4 regions of the Pseudomonas sp. Os17 genome follow, and region 3 is predicted to be linked to each of the others. Evidence: predicted binding sites of a transcription regulator. Region 3 holds the regulator's gene; each other region holds the start of a gene.
The links. The regulator sigma-54, encoded in region 3, starts transcription at its own class of promoters, with help from an activator protein. The targets are predictions, from matches to a motif close to ANTGGCATNNANNTTGCTNT.
Positions count from the first base shown of each region.

Region 1: the regulator sigma-54 is predicted to act here: its motif matches at 1,911-1,930, upstream of POS17_RS12135 (saccharopine dehydrogenase family protein).
Region 2: the regulator sigma-54 is predicted to act here: its motif matches at 1,683-1,702, upstream of POS17_RS09365 (CmpA/NrtA family ABC transporter substrate-binding protein).
Region 4: the regulator sigma-54 is predicted to act here: its motif matches at 2,659-2,678, upstream of glnK (P-II family nitrogen regulator).

Region 1 is NZ_AP014627.1:2,679,178-2,683,512, reverse strand. It holds gene POS17_RS12140 (YncE family protein) at 1-628, shown strand, start outside; gene POS17_RS12135 (saccharopine dehydrogenase family protein) at 636-1,763, opposite strand; gene POS17_RS12130 (isocitrate lyase/PEP mutase family protein) at 2,201-3,070, shown strand; gene POS17_RS12125 (response regulator) at 3,104-3,508, opposite strand; gene POS17_RS12120 (SIR2 family NAD-dependent protein deacylase) at 3,690-4,335, shown strand, end outside.
Region 2 is NZ_AP014627.1:2,064,947-2,069,281, reverse strand. It holds gene rmf (ribosome modulation factor) at 226-441, shown strand; gene POS17_RS09370 (quinone-dependent dihydroorotate dehydrogenase) at 572-1,591, opposite strand; gene POS17_RS09365 (CmpA/NrtA family ABC transporter substrate-binding protein) at 1,822-3,033, shown strand; gene POS17_RS09360 (ANTAR domain-containing response regulator) at 3,049-3,624, shown strand; gene POS17_RS09355 (nitrate/nitrite transporter) at 3,967-4,335, shown strand, end outside.
Region 3 is NZ_AP014627.1:1,036,246-1,040,580, reverse strand. It holds gene lptC (LPS export ABC transporter periplasmic protein LptC) at 1-178, shown strand, start outside; gene lptA (lipopolysaccharide transport periplasmic protein LptA) at 165-710, shown strand; gene lptB (LPS export ABC transporter ATP-binding protein) at 710-1,435, shown strand; gene POS17_RS04595 (RNA polymerase factor sigma-54) at 1,618-3,111, shown strand; gene hpf (ribosome hibernation-promoting factor, HPF/YfiA family) at 3,240-3,548, shown strand; gene ptsN (PTS IIA-like nitrogen regulatory protein PtsN) at 3,561-4,025, shown strand; gene rapZ (RNase adapter RapZ) at 4,028-4,335, shown strand, end outside.
Region 4 is NZ_AP014627.1:6,644,606-6,648,940, forward strand. It holds gene sutA (transcriptional regulator SutA) at 1-6, opposite strand, end outside; gene POS17_RS29545 (secondary thiamine-phosphate synthase enzyme YjbQ) at 109-534, opposite strand; gene POS17_RS29550 (ammonium transporter) at 745-2,082, opposite strand; gene glnK (P-II family nitrogen regulator) at 2,116-2,454, opposite strand; gene POS17_RS29560 (accessory factor UbiK family protein) at 2,870-3,130, shown strand; gene POS17_RS29565 (YifB family Mg chelatase-like AAA ATPase) at 3,320-4,335, shown strand, end outside.

The sequences.
Region 1 (4,335 bases), 1.6 Mb from region 3:
CCTGGCCGAAGGCGTCGCCTCCGAGGACCTGAGCATTGGCCTGTGCATGGAACATGGCGCGGTGTCGCCCGACGGCCAATGGATCGCCGTGGGCGAACAATGCGGCATGCACCTGGTGTTCGATGCCCAGTTGCAGCGGGTCGCGCAGATCGGCCCCGCCAGCGAGTACCCGCACTTCGCGCACTTCAACTCACGCGGCGATAGCCTGCTGCTCAACGCCTGCCACTTCTATGGCGGCGCCAGCCTGGGGGTGGCGGTGGCCGACCTGCCGGGGCTGAGCACCGACTTCTACAGCGACGACCCGCGCACCCCAGTGCTGGAGGAAGGCGCCCGGGTATACGCCGCAGCTTCACGGGGCGACGAGTTCATCATCGGCGACGCCTACGGCTACCTGCGGGCTTTCAGTGAAACCGGCGAGCAGCGCTGGCAGCACTACATCGGCTCGACCCTCACCGCCATGGACATCAGCCCCGATGGCAAGACCCTGGTGGCCGCGACCTATGCCGGAATCATCGTCAAGATCGCCCTGGAGGGCGGGCGCCCGGACTGGCAGATCGGCACCGGCGAACACCATGAACTGCGGCGCTGGCTGTTCTGGAAGGACTTCGCCAAGCCCCTGCTGTGGTAAGGCGGCGTTAAACCGGCGGGCGCGAGAAACTCACCTGCATCTGCAGGTGATCCGCGTCGTCGATTGCCCGCAGGTACTCCTCCACGCTGACCTCGCCGGCACTGGACCGGGCGCCCGCTGCCGGTACATGGCCGGCCAGCAGCTTGTGCACCACCGCCACTGCCGCGCAGCTGGGGATCTCCGGGCCGTGGTCGTGGGTCGCGGTCAGCTGGGCGTTCATCGTCAGGGGCTGGCCATCCAGCCCCAGGCCATGGACGTCGACATACAGGGCGCTGAGGCCGTCGCCAAAACCTTCGAACCAGGTGCCGCAGCGATGCAGGCGCGCCGCCCAGGGCGCCGGGTCGCGCACCAGCCCGAGCTTCACGGCCTGAGCCAGCAAGGCGTTGGCCAGCCCGGCGACCTTCAGCCCGGCACCGGCCTTGAAGCTCAGGGTGTGGGCGCCGTAACGCTCGGCGAACAAGTCCAGGTCCGGCACATCGACATTGGCCACCAGGCGCCTGCCCAGTCCCGGCAACTTGCGCAGGGTCAGGCCCTGCCAGCCGATCACCGGGTGCGGCCGGCCATCCTTGAGTTGCAGGATCGGCCGACCGGCATAGGCCAGCACGCCCTGGATGGTGGACAGGCCGGGCATTTTCGCCGAGGAGGAAATGCCGTGCTCGATGCGCTCGATGCGGGAAAAATGCCCGCGATGCTCATCGATGATCGCCGCCGACAGGGTCGGCACCGAGCTGCAACCGCTGAGCACCGTCACCCCGGCGGCTCGGGCCGCCTCATCCAGCGTGCCAATGCCGCGCACGAACTGGCGGCAGTCGGCCAGGTCGCAGTAGTTGACCCCGGCCTCGATGCAGCCCTGGGCCACCGCGTAGGACTGGCCCTGGAACGGCCCTCCGGTGTGGATCACCCAATGCACGTCCAGGGCCTTGAGCGCCGGCGCCCACTGCGGGCCCATGGCATCGCCGCACCAACCTTCACAGGGCTGTCCACCCTCGGCTTGCAGCGCCTGAACCTTGGCCGCGAGCTTGCGTGGGTCGCGCCCGGAAATCAGCAGATGCACCCCGGGCGTACGGATCAGATAGCGGCAGACGATGCTGCCGAAATTGCCATAACCACCGACCACCAACACCCTGAGCGTCATTACCTGCATCCTTGAACCAAGCCATTGCGCAGCTGCCAAGCTGCCATTCGAGGCGCGGCAGCTTGGTTGATTTGCCAGCGCTCGACAAGTACCCGAACAACGCCAATCCGCGCCTGAAGCCCCCTCGGCAGGCATCCGTAATATTCAGTTGGAAAAAAATTGCCAATGCCGGTCCGGCATAATGCTATGCAAATTCCTCATCAACTACGGCCTTGCAGCGTGATAGCCTCGTCCTGCTATGTCGGCCTCGCATAACAAACCTGCCGGTTCGCGCAACCGAGCGGGATAAAGACGCCTTGCTACCCACCTTGTTTCATCTTCATCTGCCCAACTAACGTTTCGCTGCGAGCCGCTCTTTCCCCGGCTCGCCAAGGGAACTGATTGCAAAATTTGACTCGACCTCAAGGTCGATCTCTCGATCCTATCTCGGAGCTGTTATGTCCAGGCTTTCCCATCAAGATTTGCGCCGCGGTTTCCGTGAACTGATCGCCTCCTCGTCCTGCTACCACACCGCTTCCGTGTTTGACCCGATGTCCGCCCGCATCGCCGCCGACCTGGGTTTTGAAGTGGGCATCCTCGGAGGCTCCGTGGCCTCGCTGCAGGTTCTGGCAGCCCCCGACTTCGCCCTGATCACCCTCAGCGAATTCGCCGAGCAGGCCACCCGAATCGGCCGCGTGGCCCAGCTGCCGGTGATCGCCGACGCCGACCACGGCTACGGCAACGCGCTGAACGTGATGCGCACCGTGGTGGAACTGGAACGGGCCGGCATCGCCGCGCTGACCATCGAAGACACCCTGCTGCCGGCGCAGTTCGGGCGCAAATCCACCGACCTGATTTCCGTGGCCGAAGGCGTCGGCAAGATCCGCGCCGCCCTGGAAGCCCGGGTCGACACCGAGCTGGCGATCATCGCCCGGACCAACGCCGGCATCCTCCCGGTGCAGGAAATCATCAGCCGTACCCAGCAGTACCAGCGCGCGGGCGCCGACGCCATCTGCATGGTCGGCATCCGCGATTTCGAGCAACTGGAACAGATCTCCGAGCACCTGAGCGTACCGCTGATGCTGGTGACCTACGGCAACCCGGCACTGCGCGACGATGCACGCCTGGCCGAGCTGGGGGTGAAAATCGCGGTGGACGGCCACGCCGCCTACTTCGCCGCGATCAAGGCCACCTACGACTGCCTGCGCGAGCAGCGGCAGATCTTCACCCAGGCCTCGGACCTGAGTGCCACCGAGCTGGCCCATACCTACACCCAGCCCGAGGACTACATCGTCTGGGCCAAGGAGTTCATGAGCGTCAAGGAGTAACACCGGCGATTGGCCGGGGTGAGGCGCAACGCCTCAACCCTGGGCCGATTTCAACGCGCCTTCCACGCAGTCGAGGATCTGCCCGATGGTCCAGGGCTTGCGGATGAAGGTCACCGGATAGCGCACCCCGGAACTCTCGGGGGTCTCGAAACCCGACATCACCACGATCGGCAGCGACGGCCAGCGTTCCGCGCACAGGTTGCTCAGGCTGGCGCCATTGAGCGTGCCGGGCATGCTGATATCGGTCAGCATCAGGATCACGTGCGCAGCATGCGCCTGCAGAAAGTCCCAGGCTCGATCGGCGCTGTCCATGGCCTGGGTGGCAAATCCCTCGTCCTGCAGAATCTCGCACAGGAACTCCAGCACCGTCGGTTCGTCCTCCACCACCAGGATCAAGCGAGAGGTGGCGTCGGGGCTGACGGACGAGGCTGGGCACATGGGGCTGACACTCCCTGGAAGGTTGAGAATTGCGCGGACAGGACCGCTGACAAGAGTTATGAGCGGCGGTGCGAGGATAAATTCACTCCTGATGCGTGCGCCGTGATTTTTTCGGACAGGTCCGAGCGGGGCCGCGATAATGCAGGCCCGATAACAACGCAACCACAAAGAGCGGTCACCCATGGAGTTCGATCCCCAATACCTGGCCCGGGCCCGGCATCTGGTGGTGTTCACCGGCGCCGGAGTCTCGGCGGAAAGTGGCATCCCGACCTTTCGCGACGCCCTGAGCGGCCTCTGGGAGCAGTTCGACCCGGCACAGCTGGCCACGCCACAGGCCTTCCGTGCCGACCCGGCGCTGGTCTGGGGCTGGTATGAAGGGCGGCGCCTGAAAGTGCTCGAAGCCCAACCCAACCCGGCGCACCTGGCCATAGCCGAACTGGCGCGACGGGTGCCGCGCCTGACCCTGATCACCCAGAACGTCGACGACCTGCACGAGCGCGCCGGCAGCCCTTCGGTGCTGCACCTGCATGGCAGCCTGCACACGCCGATCTGCTTTGCCTGCCAGCGCCCGTGGCGCGGCGAACCGGCCGCCCCGGTGCTCGCGGAACACGGCAGCCGCCTGGAGCCACCGCGCTGCAGCGGCTGCAACGGCAAGATCCGCCCTGGCGTGGTGTGGTTCGGCGAAGCGCTGCCGCCCGCCGTGCTCAAGGCCGCATTCAAGGCCGCCGAGGACTGCGATCTGCTGTTGTCGGTGGGGACCTCGGGGCTGGTGCAGCCGGCGGCGCAGATCCCCCAACTGGCCCTGCAACAGGGGGCCAGGGTGGTGC
Region 2 (4,335 bases), 1.0 Mb from region 3:
TCCCGGCTTATGGCCTGGACAGCAATATCGTTACGTCCTTATGACAAAACGATCATTCACTTGCTGTGACCTATTGGTTAGAACTCACCACAGGTTGACGCCGCAATGACGTCAACATCAAAGCTCGCCACGCCGGCAGCGAGCACCAACGGCAGAGACATTCTGCCCGACCTCAGAAGAAGGTCGACGGGACATAAAGCAGTCAACAAGTGAGGGAAACACCCTATGAGAAGACTAAAGCGTGATCCGTTGGAAAGAGCATTTTTACGCGGATATCAGTATGGCGTTAATGGCAAGTCCCGTGAGCTTTGCCCATTTACTCTACCGTCGGTACGCCAAGCCTGGATCAACGGCTGGCGCGAAGGACGCGGCGACAACTGGGACGGTATGACAGGCACTGCGGGCATCCACAGACTCAACGAACTTCGCGCTGTCGGCTGATCAGGGCACATTCCGACACCTACAACTTGAATAGATGACGACTTAACCACGCACGCCCCATCCGGGCGGCGGGCTTCGGCCCAGGGGCTCCTTCGAGGAGCCCTTTTTTATGCCTGCCGTCCTTGCCCTCTCAGCCCATGGCCGCGATAGCGTCCACCGACTCGCGAATCAACGCCGGGCCCTTATAGATGAAGCCCGAATACAGCTGCACCAGGCTGGCACCCGCGGCGATTTTCTCAGCCGCGTGCTTGCCTTCGGTGATGCCGCCCACGGCAATGATCGGCAAACGGCCGGCCAGCTCTGCGGCCAACACCTTGACCGTATGGGTGCTCTTGTCGCGCACCGGCGCGCCAGACAGGCCGCCCGCCTCATCACCATGCTCCAGGCCTTCGACGCCTTCGCGACTCAGGGTGGTGTTGGTGGCGATCACCGCATCCATGCCGGTTTCCAGCAAGGCCCGGGCCACTTCCACGGTTTCTTCATCGCTCATGTCCGGAGCGATCTTGATCGCCAGCGGCACCCGCTTGCCGTGGATAACCGCCAGCTCCTGCTGGCGCCGGCTCAGGGCCGCCAAAAGCTGCTTGAGCGACTCGCCAAATTGCAGGCTGCGCAGCCCCGGCGTGTTGGGCGAGCTGACGTTGACCGTGACATAGCTGGCATGGGCGTAGACCTTGTCCAGGCAGATCAGGTAGTCGTCCACCGCCCGCTCCACCGGGGTATCGAAGTTCTTGCCGATATTGATCCCCAGCACGCCCTTGTATGACGAAGCGGCAACTCGCGACAGCAGGTTATCGACCCCCAGGTTGTTGAAGCCCATGCGATTGATGATGGCTTCGGCCTGGGGCAGGCGGAAGATCCGCGGCTTGGGGTTGCCCGGCTGCGGACGCGGGGTGACGGTGCCGATCTCGACAAAACCGAAACCCAGCTGGGCAAAGCCGTCGATGGCCGCACCGTTCTTGTCCAGGCCGGCGGCCAGACCCACCGGGTTGGCAAACTCCAGGCCCATGACCTTGACCGGCAACTGGGCCGGCGCCTTGCACAGCAGACCGTTAAGCCCCAAACGCCCGCCCGCACCGATCAGGTCCAGGGACAGATCGTGGGAGGTTTCCGGGGAGAGTTTGAACAGCAGCTGGCGGGCCAGGGTATACATGGGCGGGATGAACTCGGTTGGCGGCGAAATTGGCCGCCGATTATAGCCGCGCCCGGGGCTTGCAGGCGAGGCGCACAAGCAAATCCCCGGCAATGGCATATGCCTTGCACCCCTTTTGCGCATCAAACCCGAGCCAATGGCGGCCCGGGCTCAAGGACAACGGCGTCGTCACCTGCGCGGGCTTGGCCCGGCCCGCGGGTACGACGCTTTTTTATGCAAGGTGCCCCGTCATGACTGAACGCCCAAACACCCCGCTGGCCTGGGTCAACGGCAGCGATGCCCCGGAAAAGTCCGCCATCGACCTGGGCTTCATGGCCCTGACCGATTGCGCCTCGGTGGTGGTCGCCGCCACCCAGGGCTTCGCCCAGCCCTACGGACTGACCCTGAACCTCAAGCGCCAGAGCTCCTGGGCCAGCCTGCGGGACAAGCTGGTGAGCGGCGAACTGGATGCCGCCCACAGCCTGTACGGCCTGATCTACGCGGTGCACCTGGGCATCGGCGGGACCAGCCACTGCGACATGGCGGTGCTCATGGGCCTGAACCAGAACGGCCAGAGCATCAACCTGTCCCGCGAGCTGCAGGCCCTCAAGGTGACCAGCCCTGAAGCACTCGACCGCCACGTGCACCAAAGCCGGGCGCGCCTGACCTTCGCCCAGACCTTCCCCACCGGCACCCACGCCATGTGGCTCTACTACTGGCTGGCCAGCCAGGGCATCCACCCGCTGCAGGATGTCGACAGCGTGGTGGTGCCGCCGCCGCAGATGGTCGCCCACCTGCAGGCCGGGCGCATCGACGGTTTCTGTGTCGGCGAGCCGTGGAGCGCCAGCGCGGTGCAGCAGGACCTGGGCTTCACCCTGGCCACCAGCCAGGCGATCTGGCCCGACCACCCGGAAAAGGTCCTCGGCTGCACCCGCGCCTTCGTCGAGCAATACCCCAACACCGCCCGCGCCCTGGTGATGGCGATCCTAGAAGCCAGCCGCTTCATCGAGCAAAGTCCGGAAAACCGCCGCAGCACAGCCCTGCTCCTGAGCGCCGCCGACTACCTGAATGCCCCGCTGGCCTGCATCGAACCGCGACTGCTGGGGGACTACGCCGACGGCCTGGGCAATCGCTGGCAGGACCCTCATGCCCTGCGCTTTCACCAGCACGGCACCGTCAACCTGCCCTACCTGTCCGACGGCATGTGGTTCATGACCCAGTTCCGCCGCTGGGGCCTGCTGCGCGAGGACCCGGACTACCTCGGCGTCGCGCGCCAGGTGCAACAGCTGGAGCTGTACCGCGAAGCCGCCGGCGCGCTGGGCATCGCCGCCTGGGGCCAGGACATGCGCAGCAGCCAACTGATCGACGGCAAGGTCTGGGACGGTTCACAGCCTGCCGCCTATGCCCGCAGCTTCCGCCTGCACGCCCTCAACGACTCACCGTCCCTTGTCGCCCAGCGCTGACCGGAGCCCGCCACCATGCTGCGTATCCTGCTGATCAACGACACCGCGAAGAAAGTCGGCCGGCTCAAGGCTGCTCTGAGCGAGGCCGGCTTCGAGGTGATCGACGAATCCGGCCTGACCATCGATCTGCCCGGACGCGTCGAAACAGTGCGTCCGGACGTGATCCTGATCGATACCGAGTCACCCAGCCGCGACGTCATGGAGCAAGTGGTGCTGGTCAGCCGCGACCAGCCCCGGCCCATCGTGATGTTCACCGACGAGCACGACCCGGGGGTGATGCGCCAGGCAATCAAGTCCGGGGTCAGCGCCTATATCGTCGAAGGCATCCAGGTCCAGCGCCTGCAACCCATCCTCGACGTGGCCATGGCGCGCTTTGAAAGCGACCAGGCCCTGCGCGCGCAACTCCAGGCCCGGGACCAGCAACTGGCCGAACGCAAGCGCATCGAACTGGCCAAGGGCCTGCTGATGAAAATGAAGGACTGCGACGAAGAACAGGCCTACACCCTGATGCGCCGCCAGGCCATGAGCAGGCAGCAGAAACTGATCCAGGTGGCGGAACAGATCATCGCCATGCAGGAACTGCTGGGCTGACCTGCGCCCCGTAGGAGCCGGCTTGCCGGCGAATAGGCCTCTGAACCTTGTGCCAGTCTTGAGGGCGCCTTCGCTGGCAAGCCAGCTCCTACAGCGAGCCTGCCCATGCCAGCCAACATGGCCGCCGGTTGGCTCGGCTCTTGCTTTCAAATCCACGACGGTAACCAACGGCGGTTGCCCACCTACGACAAAGACGTCGCGCGCCCTGCTCGCCCACCGCGAGCCGGACGCCGACGTCTTTGTCGTTCTGGCCCCACTGAACGGGGCCGGTGGCGCGGCTGCACGGCGCTCCACCTGCAAGCTCATGACGGCTCCAACGACCCCTATCAGCTGAGGTGCGCGATGAATTCAAGCTTCTGGAAATCCGGCCATACCCCGACCCTGTTTGCAGCCTTCCTGTATTTCGACCTGAGCTTCATGGTCTGGTACCTGCTGGGCCCTCTGGCGGTGCAGATCGCCGCCGATCTGCACCTGAGCACCCAGCAACGCGGCCTGATGGTGGCGACGCCAATCCTCGCCGGTGCGGTGCTGCGCTTCATCATGGGCCTGCTGGCCGACCGCCTGTCACCGAAAACCGCCGGCCTGATCGGCCAGGTGATAGTCATCGGCGCCCTGTTCGTGGCCTGGAAACTGGGCATCCACAGCTATGAACAAGCATTGTTGCTGGGGGTGTTCCTCGGCATGGCCGGTGCTTCTTTCGCAGTGGCCCTG
Region 3 (4,335 bases):
GCTGATCACCACCAGCCGCATGACAGTATTCCCGCAGAAGCAATATGCGCAGACCGAGCAAGCCGTTAGAATCGACGGCGCCGACGGCGTGACCACTGCCAAGGGAATGAAAGCGTATTTGAAAGACGGCAGGATGAACCTGCTATCGAACGTAAGAGGACAGTATGAGGCTCGTTAAAACCCTCCCTATTTTGCTCAGTCTGGGCGCAGCACTGGGAAGCGTGAGCGCCTGGGCTCTGCCGAACGATAGCCAACAGCCAATCCGCATTCAGGCCGACGACGCCCAGCTGGACGACAAGAACGGCGTGGCCACCTACAAGGGCGATGTGATCATCACCCAGGGCTCGATGAAGATCACCGGCAACACCGTGACCATCACCCGATCCAAGACTGGCGAAATCGATGTCGTGACGTCGGTGGGCAACCTGGCCTACTTCGAGCAGCTGCAGAAGCAGACCGACCCGAAACCGGTCCAGGCCTACGCCGTGACCATCCAGTACCATGCCCAGCAGAACCGCATCGTGCTGATCGACAAGGCCAAGGTCATCAACGACGGCAACACCACCGAAGGCGAGAAAATCGTCTACGACACCGTCAAGCAAGTGGCTAACGCCGGTCGCGCCAACGGCAGCTCGGTCACCGCGCCACGTCCGCGGATCGACATGGTCATCCAGCCGAAAAAGAAAACCGACGAGCAAAAGGCCCAGTAATGGCAACTCTGAAAGCCCAGCACCTGGCCAAGAGCTACAAGAGCCGCCAGGTCGTGCGTGATGTCAGCCTGTCCATCGACAGCGGGCAGATCGTCGGCCTGCTCGGCCCCAACGGCGCCGGCAAGACCACCTGCTTCTACATGATCGTCGGTCTGGTCCAGGCTGATCAGGGCCGCGTCCTGATCGACGACCTGGATGTCAGCCACCAACCGATGCACGGTCGCGCCCGCGCCGGTATCGGCTATCTGCCTCAGGAAGCCTCGATCTTTCGCAAGCTGTCGGTCGCAGACAACATCATGGCCATCCTCGAGACCCGCAAGGAGCTCGACAAGGCCGGCCGCCGCCAGGAGCTGGAAAGCCTGCTGCAGGAATTCCACATCAACCACATCCGCGACAATCTCGGCATGAGCCTGTCCGGTGGCGAGCGCCGCCGCGTGGAAATCGCCCGGGCGCTGGCGACCGCACCCAAGTTCATCCTGCTGGACGAACCCTTCGCCGGTGTCGACCCGATCTCGGTCGGCGATATCAAGCAGATCATCCATCACCTGAAGGCCAAAGGCATCGGTGTACTGATCACTGACCACAACGTCCGGGAAACCCTGGACATCTGTGAGACTGCCTATATCGTCAATGACGGGCAACTGATCGCCGAGGGCGACTCCGAGACCATCCTGGCCAACGAACTGGTCAAGGAAGTCTATCTGGGCCATGAGTTCCGCCTGTAACGGCTGAGGTGTCGGGCCAGACGCCAGAGCGCCGCAAACGATAAATCCCCACAAACTTTATTGTTACAGCGCTCTAGGCAAACACTTCAGTTTCAGGCATATAATTTGCTTATGTTTGGCGCTTCGGCGCCCTGTAGTGGATGGCGCATGTGCGCCGGCAAATAAGGTGTTAAGCCCCTGCCATGAAACCATCGCTAGTCCTGAGAATGGGCCAGCAGCTGACGATGACACCGCAGCTGCAACAGGCCATCCGCCTGCTCCAATTGTCGACCCTGGACCTGCAACAGGAAATCCAGGAAGCCCTGGAGTCCAATCCGATGCTCGAACGCCAGGAAGACGGCGACGACTTCGACAACAGCGACCCCCTGGCCGACAACACCGAGTCCAAACCCAATACCGAAATCCAGGAACCCTCCTACCAGGAAACCGCCCCCACGGTGGACAACCTCGAGGAAGGCGAATGGAACGAACGCATCCCCAACGAGTTGCCGGTGGATACCGCCTGGGAAGACGTCTACCAGACCAGCGCCAGCAGCCTGCCCAGCAGCGATGACGACGAGTGGGACTTCACCACTCGCACATCGGCCGGAGAAAGCCTGCAGAGCCACCTGCTCTGGCAACTGAACCTGGCCCCGATGTCGGACACCGATCGCCTGATCGCCGTGACCCTGATCGATTGCATCAACAATCAGGGCTACCTGGACGAAACCCTTGAGGAGATCCTCGAGGCCTTCGATCCGGAGCTGGACATCGAGCTGGACGAGATCGAAGCCGTCCTGCATCGCATCCAGCAATTCGAACCTGCCGGCATCGGCGCACGCAATCTGGGCGAATGCCTGCTCCTGCAGTTGCGCCAGCTGCCGGCGAAAACTCCCTGGCTGAGCGAGGCCCAGCGCCTGGTCAGCGATTACATCGACCTCCTGGGCAGTCGCGACTACAGCCAGTTGATGCGTCGCATGAAGCTCAAGGAAGACGAACTGCGCCAGGTCATCGAACTGGTGCAAAGTCTCAACCCGCGTCCCGGCTCGCAGATCGAATCCAGCGAAGCCGAGTACGTGGTTCCGGACGTCATCGTGCGCAAGGACAACGAGCGCTGGTTGGTGGAGCTGAACCAGGAATCCGTGCCACGCCTGCGGGTCAACGCACAGTACGCCGGTTTTGTTCGCCGCGCCGACACCAGCGCCGACAACACCTTCATGCGCAATCAGTTGCAGGAAGCCCGCTGGTTCATCAAGAGCCTGCAGAGCCGCAACGAAACCCTGATGAAAGTGGCCACCCAGATCGTCGAGCACCAACGGGGCTTCCTCGAATATGGCGACGAAGCCATGAAACCCCTGGTTCTGCATGACATTGCCGAAGCGGTCGGCATGCACGAATCAACGATTTCCCGGGTGACCACGCAAAAATTCATGCATACCCCCCGGGGCATATATGAACTGAAATACTTTTTCTCCAGCCACGTCAGCACCTCGGAAGGCGGCGAATGCTCGTCCACGGCAATCCGCGCGATCATCAAAAAACTGGTGGCTGCGGAAAATCAGAAAAAGCCGTTGAGTGACAGCAAGATCGCTGGTTTACTGGAGGCACAAGGCATTCAGGTAGCCCGCCGGACCGTCGCCAAGTACCGCGAATCCCTTGGGATCGCGCCTTCCAGCGAACGGAAGCGGTTGATGTAACCGCCGGGCCGGCCACAGCGTTTCGGAGTGTGCCTGCAAGCTGGCTGAGCCAGCTGGTTGCAGGCATGGTCTAGGTGGCAGGCACCTCAGCCTGCCGCGTTATGCACTGGCAACGAAGGAGAAGCTGTATGCAAGTCAACATCAGTGGACACCAACTCGAAGTGACTGAACCTCTGCGCGCTTACATCGGCGAAAAACTCGACCGGCTGGAGCGGCATTTCGACAAGATTACCAATGTGCAGGTCACCATGGCCGTCGAGAAACTGAAGCAGAAAATCGAAGCCACCCTGCACATCCACGGTGGGGAGGTCGTCGCCAATGCAGAACATGACGATATGTATGCCGCAATCGACCTGCTCACGGACAAGCTTGACCGCCAACTGAAAAAGCATAAGGAAAAGCAACTCCACCTTCTCCAAGGCACACAGGGTCGCTAACACTCCCCTCCCATGATCCGACTTGAAAGCATCCTGACCCCCGGCCGTTCCCTGGTGAACGTGCCGGGCGGCAGTAAAAAACGCGCCCTCGAACAAATTGCCAACCTGATCAGCCGTGAAGTGCCTGATCTGGAGATGCAGGACGTCTTCGAGAGCCTGATCGCCCGCGAAAAACTAGGCTCCACCGGTTTTGGCAATGGCATCGCCATTCCCCACTGCCGCCTCAAAGGCTGCGAGTCGCCCATCAGTGCACTGATGCACCTGGACGCTCCCATCGATTTCGACGCCATCGACGGCGCCCCGGTCGACCTGCTGTTCGTCCTGCTGGTCCCGGAAGCCGCCACCGATGCTCATCTGGAACTGCTGCGGCAGATAGCCAGCATGCTCGATCGCAAGGAAGTCCGCGATCGCCTGCGCAGTGCCACCAGCAACGAAGCCTTGTATCAGGTTGTCCTGGACGAGCAAAACGGTCAGTAATCATGCGCTTGATCATCGTCAGCGGCCGTTCCGGCTCAGGTAAAAGCACCGCCCTCGATGTTCTTGAGGACCACGGCTACTACTGCATCGACAACCTGCCCGCCGGCTTGCTGCCCGAGCTGGCCGAACGCGCATTGATTCACACTGAACTGGCGCAACCGCTGGTAGCGGTGTCCATCGACGCCCGCAACTTGCCCAGCCATCTGTCACGCTTCCCCGAACTGCTGGAAGAAGTGCGCAGCCGGCATATCCAGTGTGACGTTCTTTATCTGGATGCAGACGAGGAAACCCTGCTCAAGCGTTTCTCGGA
Region 4 (4,335 bases), 1.3 Mb from region 3:
GCTCATGTTCTACCTCATGACTTGCGAAAAGCAGATTAGTTATAGCCCAGCTGCGCCGACTGTCGAAGGCCGCCGGAAAAAAATCAACGTCCACTGATACTCAGCGGCTTATGCCCTATCACCCTGCAGGGTGGCAAGGACTTTGCGAGCACCGCCATGATCGCGATGCTCGCCCAGATAAACACCTTGCCAGGTGCCTAGCGCCAAGCGTCCCGCCGCTACCGGCAAAGTCAGCTGACAGCCTAGCAAACTGGCCTTGAAGTGCGCCGGAAGGTCGTCTTCGCCTTCGTCGTTATGTTCGTACCCGGCCATGCCTTGAGGCACCAGGGTGTTGAAGAAACGTTCGAAGTCACGCCGGACCGCCGGATCGGCGTTCTCGTTGATGGTCAACGAGGCCGAGGTATGTTGCAGCCATAAATGCAGCAGACCAACCCGACACGCCCTCAACTCGGGCAGGCCGGCGAGCAACTCGTCCGTCACCAGGTGAAAGCCCCGGGGCCTGGCCCGCAAGGTAATCAGGGTCTGCTGCCACATACCGATCTCCACGCTTCGGCGCGCATTCTAGCGCGCTCAGTGAAAAAACAAAGCGCCGAATAATCCTGCTTTAGTGTAAGCATTTGTCCTGCTGGAAATCGCCACGGCAAACACGCCAATGCTTGTCAGAAAATCCTTTCAGCCATTTTTCAATGACAAACGTCAGGCAAAAAAATGCCCGGCCGGAGCCGGGCTTTTTTCCCCACGCGATTACAGGTTGTAACCACGCTCGTTGTGTTGCGCCAGGTCGAGGCCGACCGCTTCTTCTTCCTCGGTGACACGCAGCCCCATGACCGCATCCAGGACCTTGAGGATGATGAAGGTGACGATCGCGGTGTAGATCACGGTGAAGCCGACGCCCTTGGCCTGGATCCAGACCTGTGCCGCGATATCGGTGACGGTGCCGAAGCCGCCCAGGGACGGTGCAGCGAACACGCCGGTGAGGATCGCCCCGAGAATACCGCCGATGCCGTGAACGCCGAAGGCATCCAGGGAGTCGTCATAACCCAGCTTGCGCTTGAGGCTGGTGGCGCAGAAGAAGCACACCACACCTGCCGCCAGGCCAATGATCAGCGCACCCATCGGGCCCACGGTACCGGCGGCCGGAGTGATGGCGACCAGGCCGGCCACCACGCCCGAAGCGATGCCCAGCGCGCTTGGCTTGCCGTGGGTCATCCACTCGGCAAACATCCAGCCCAGGGCGGCGGCAGCCGTTGCGATCTGCGTGACCAGCATGGCCATGCCGGCGGTGCCGTTGGCAGCCGCCGCGGAACCGGCGTTGAAACCGAACCAGCCGACCCACAGCATGGCCGCGCCCATCAGGGTGTAGCCCAGGTTATGCGGCGCCATGGGCGTGGTCGGGAAGCCTTTGCGCTTGCCCAGCACCAGGCAGGCCACCAGCCCGGCGATACCGGCGTTGATGTGGACCACAGTGCCGCCGGCGAAGTCCAGCACGCCCCAGTCGCCCAGCAGAGAACCCGGACCGCTCCAGACCATGTGGGCAATTGGCGCGTACACCAGGGTGAACCAGACGCCCATGAAGATCAGCATCGCGGAGAACTTCATCCGCTCGGCGAAGGCACCGACGATCAGTGCCGGAGTGATGATGGCGAAGGTCATCTGGAAGGTGACGAACACCGCCTCGGGGAACAACGCCGCCGGGCCGGTCAGGCTGGCCGGGGTGACACCCGCCAGGAAGGCCTTGGACAAGCCGCCCACGAAGGAATTGAGATTGACGACGCCAGCTTCCATCCCGGTGGTATCGAACGCCATGCTGTAGCCATAGATGAACCACAGGACAGTGACCAGACCGGTGATGGCGAAGCACTGCATCATCACGGAAAGAATGTTTTTCGAACGCACCATGCCGCCGTAGAACAGCGCCAGCCCGGGGATGGTCATGAACAGCACCAGGGCCGTGGAGGTCAGCATCCACGCGGTGTCGCCGGAGTTAAGCACTGGAGGGGGCACCGGATCTGCCGCCAAGGCCAGGCCAGGCATTACGAGGGACAACAGGGCTCCTAGCCCTGCGAATTTACGCAGAGTCATATTGTTTTCTCCTGGGGCGTTGGGTTTGGCGGCTTAGATGGCGTCGGTATCGGTTTCGCCGGTACGGATGCGAATAGCCTGTTCCAGATTGACCACGAAGATCTTGCCGTCACCGATCTTGCCGGTGTTGGCGGCCTTGGTTATCGCCTCGATAACCCGGTCAAGATCCTTGTCGTCAATGGCGACATCGATCTTCACCTTGGGCAGAAAATCCACCACGTACTCCGCACCGCGATACAGCTCGGTGTGACCTTTCTGCCGGCCGAAGCCTTTGACCTCAGTAACGGTAATGCCCTGCACGCCGATTTCGGACAGCGACTCGCGCACGTCGTCCAACTTGAACGGCTTGATGATGGCAGTGACTAGCTTCATGAAACTCTCTCCCGAATTGGTGGACTTGCCCCAGGAAAACAAACCCGACTCAAGTCTAAGCGCAGTGCCTGGCTTTGTAACGCATCGTCGGCCTTACTCAGCCAGACCGACGCCAGCTAACCGCTCCTGACGAAACACCCCCCGCGCAGGCTGCCGCACTGCATTCGTCACAGCGACTGCATCAGTGCATGGGTCACCAGGGTCTAAGCAGAAAGCTTGCCAGCTCGGGAAAATTCAGTGATTTCAGTCCTTTGCCTGGCGCTGGCGGCGAATACCGGAAAACCGGGCCCGGCATACGCACAAAAACAGTGCGTCGGCGCCCGGCCGGATGCGCGAAAAACGTGCAACCCAGGCTCGCCTGGAGCGCTGTTGCTGCGTGATACACTGCGGGCCGACTGCAATTCAGGACTCTCCCATGCTCGCGCCCAAAGACCTTCTCGATGCCCTGAGCGGCCACGCCTCGCGTTTGCTCAGCGGTGACACGCCCCTGCCCCGCAACGAAATCGAAAGCCAACTCAAGGCCCTGCTGCAAAGCGGCTTCAGCAAGCTCGACCTGGTCAGCCGGGAAGAATTCGACAGCCAGATGGTGGTCCTGGCCCGCACCCGCGCGCGCCTGGAAAGCCTCGAAGCCAAAGTGGCGGAACTGGAAGCGCGGCTGAATCCGGCACAAGACTGAGCTGAACCGCCGGTTCGCCGGCAAGCCGGCTCCTGCAGCCCCGTGCGGCAGGCGCCGACTGGCCAACCAAGGCCGCAACGCCGGCGACATATCCTGTGCCCATTCAGGCAGCTCTGCCGCCACCCCCCTCATCTATCCTTGCAGCAGCCCCGCAGGAAGCGGTTCCGCTGTCTCAAGGAAGAACTCCCCATGTCCCTGGCGATCATTCACAGCCGTGCCCAGGTCGGCGTGCAGGCACCGGCGGTCAGCGTTGAAGTGCACCTGGCCAATGGCTTGCCAAGCCTGACCCTGGTGGGCCTGCCGGAAGCTGCAGTCAAGGAAAGCAAGGACCGGGTGCGCAGCGCCATTCTCAACGCCGGGTTCGATTTCCCCGCGCGCCGCATCACCCTCAACCTGGCTCCGGCGGACCTGCCCAAGGATGGCGGGCGCTTCGACCTGGCCATCGCCCTGGGCATCCTCGCCGCCAGCGTGCAAGTACCGGCGCAGGCCCTGGACAACATCGAATGCCTGGGGGAACTGGCGCTGTCCGGAGCAGTAAGGGCGGTGCGCGGCGTACTCCCTGCCGCACTGGCGGCGCGCGACGCCGGACGCACCCTGCTGGTGCCCCGCGCCAATGCCGAAGAAGCCTGCCTGGCCAGTGGCCTGGAGGTGATCGCGGTCGAGCATCTGCTGCAAGCCGTGGCCCATCTCAACGGCCAGGCACCGATAGCGCCTTACATCAGCGACGGCCTGACACAGAGCCACTCCCCCTACCCCGATCTTCGCGAAGTACAGGGCCAGCTCGCCGCCAAGCGCGCCTTGCTGATCGCCGCGGCCGGTGCCCACAACCTGCTGTTCAGCGGCCCGCCAGGCACCGGCAAGACCCTGCTGGCCAGCCGCCTGCCCGGCCTGTTGCCCCCCTTGCAGGAGGACGAGGCCCTGGAAGTGGCGGCGATTCAATCGGTGACCAGCCACACGCCCCTGCGCCACTGGCCCCAGCGGCCGTTTCGTCAGCCTCATCATTCGGCTTCGGGGGCGGCGCTGGTCGGAGGCGGCTCCAAACCCCAACCCGGGGAAATCACCCTGGCCCATCACGGCGTGCTGTTTCTCGATGAGCTACCGGAGTTCGATCGCAAGGTATTGGAGGTCCTGCGCGAGCCCATGGAGTCCGGGCAGATCATCATCTCCCGGGCCCGCGACCGGGTGCAGTTCCCGGCACGCTTCCA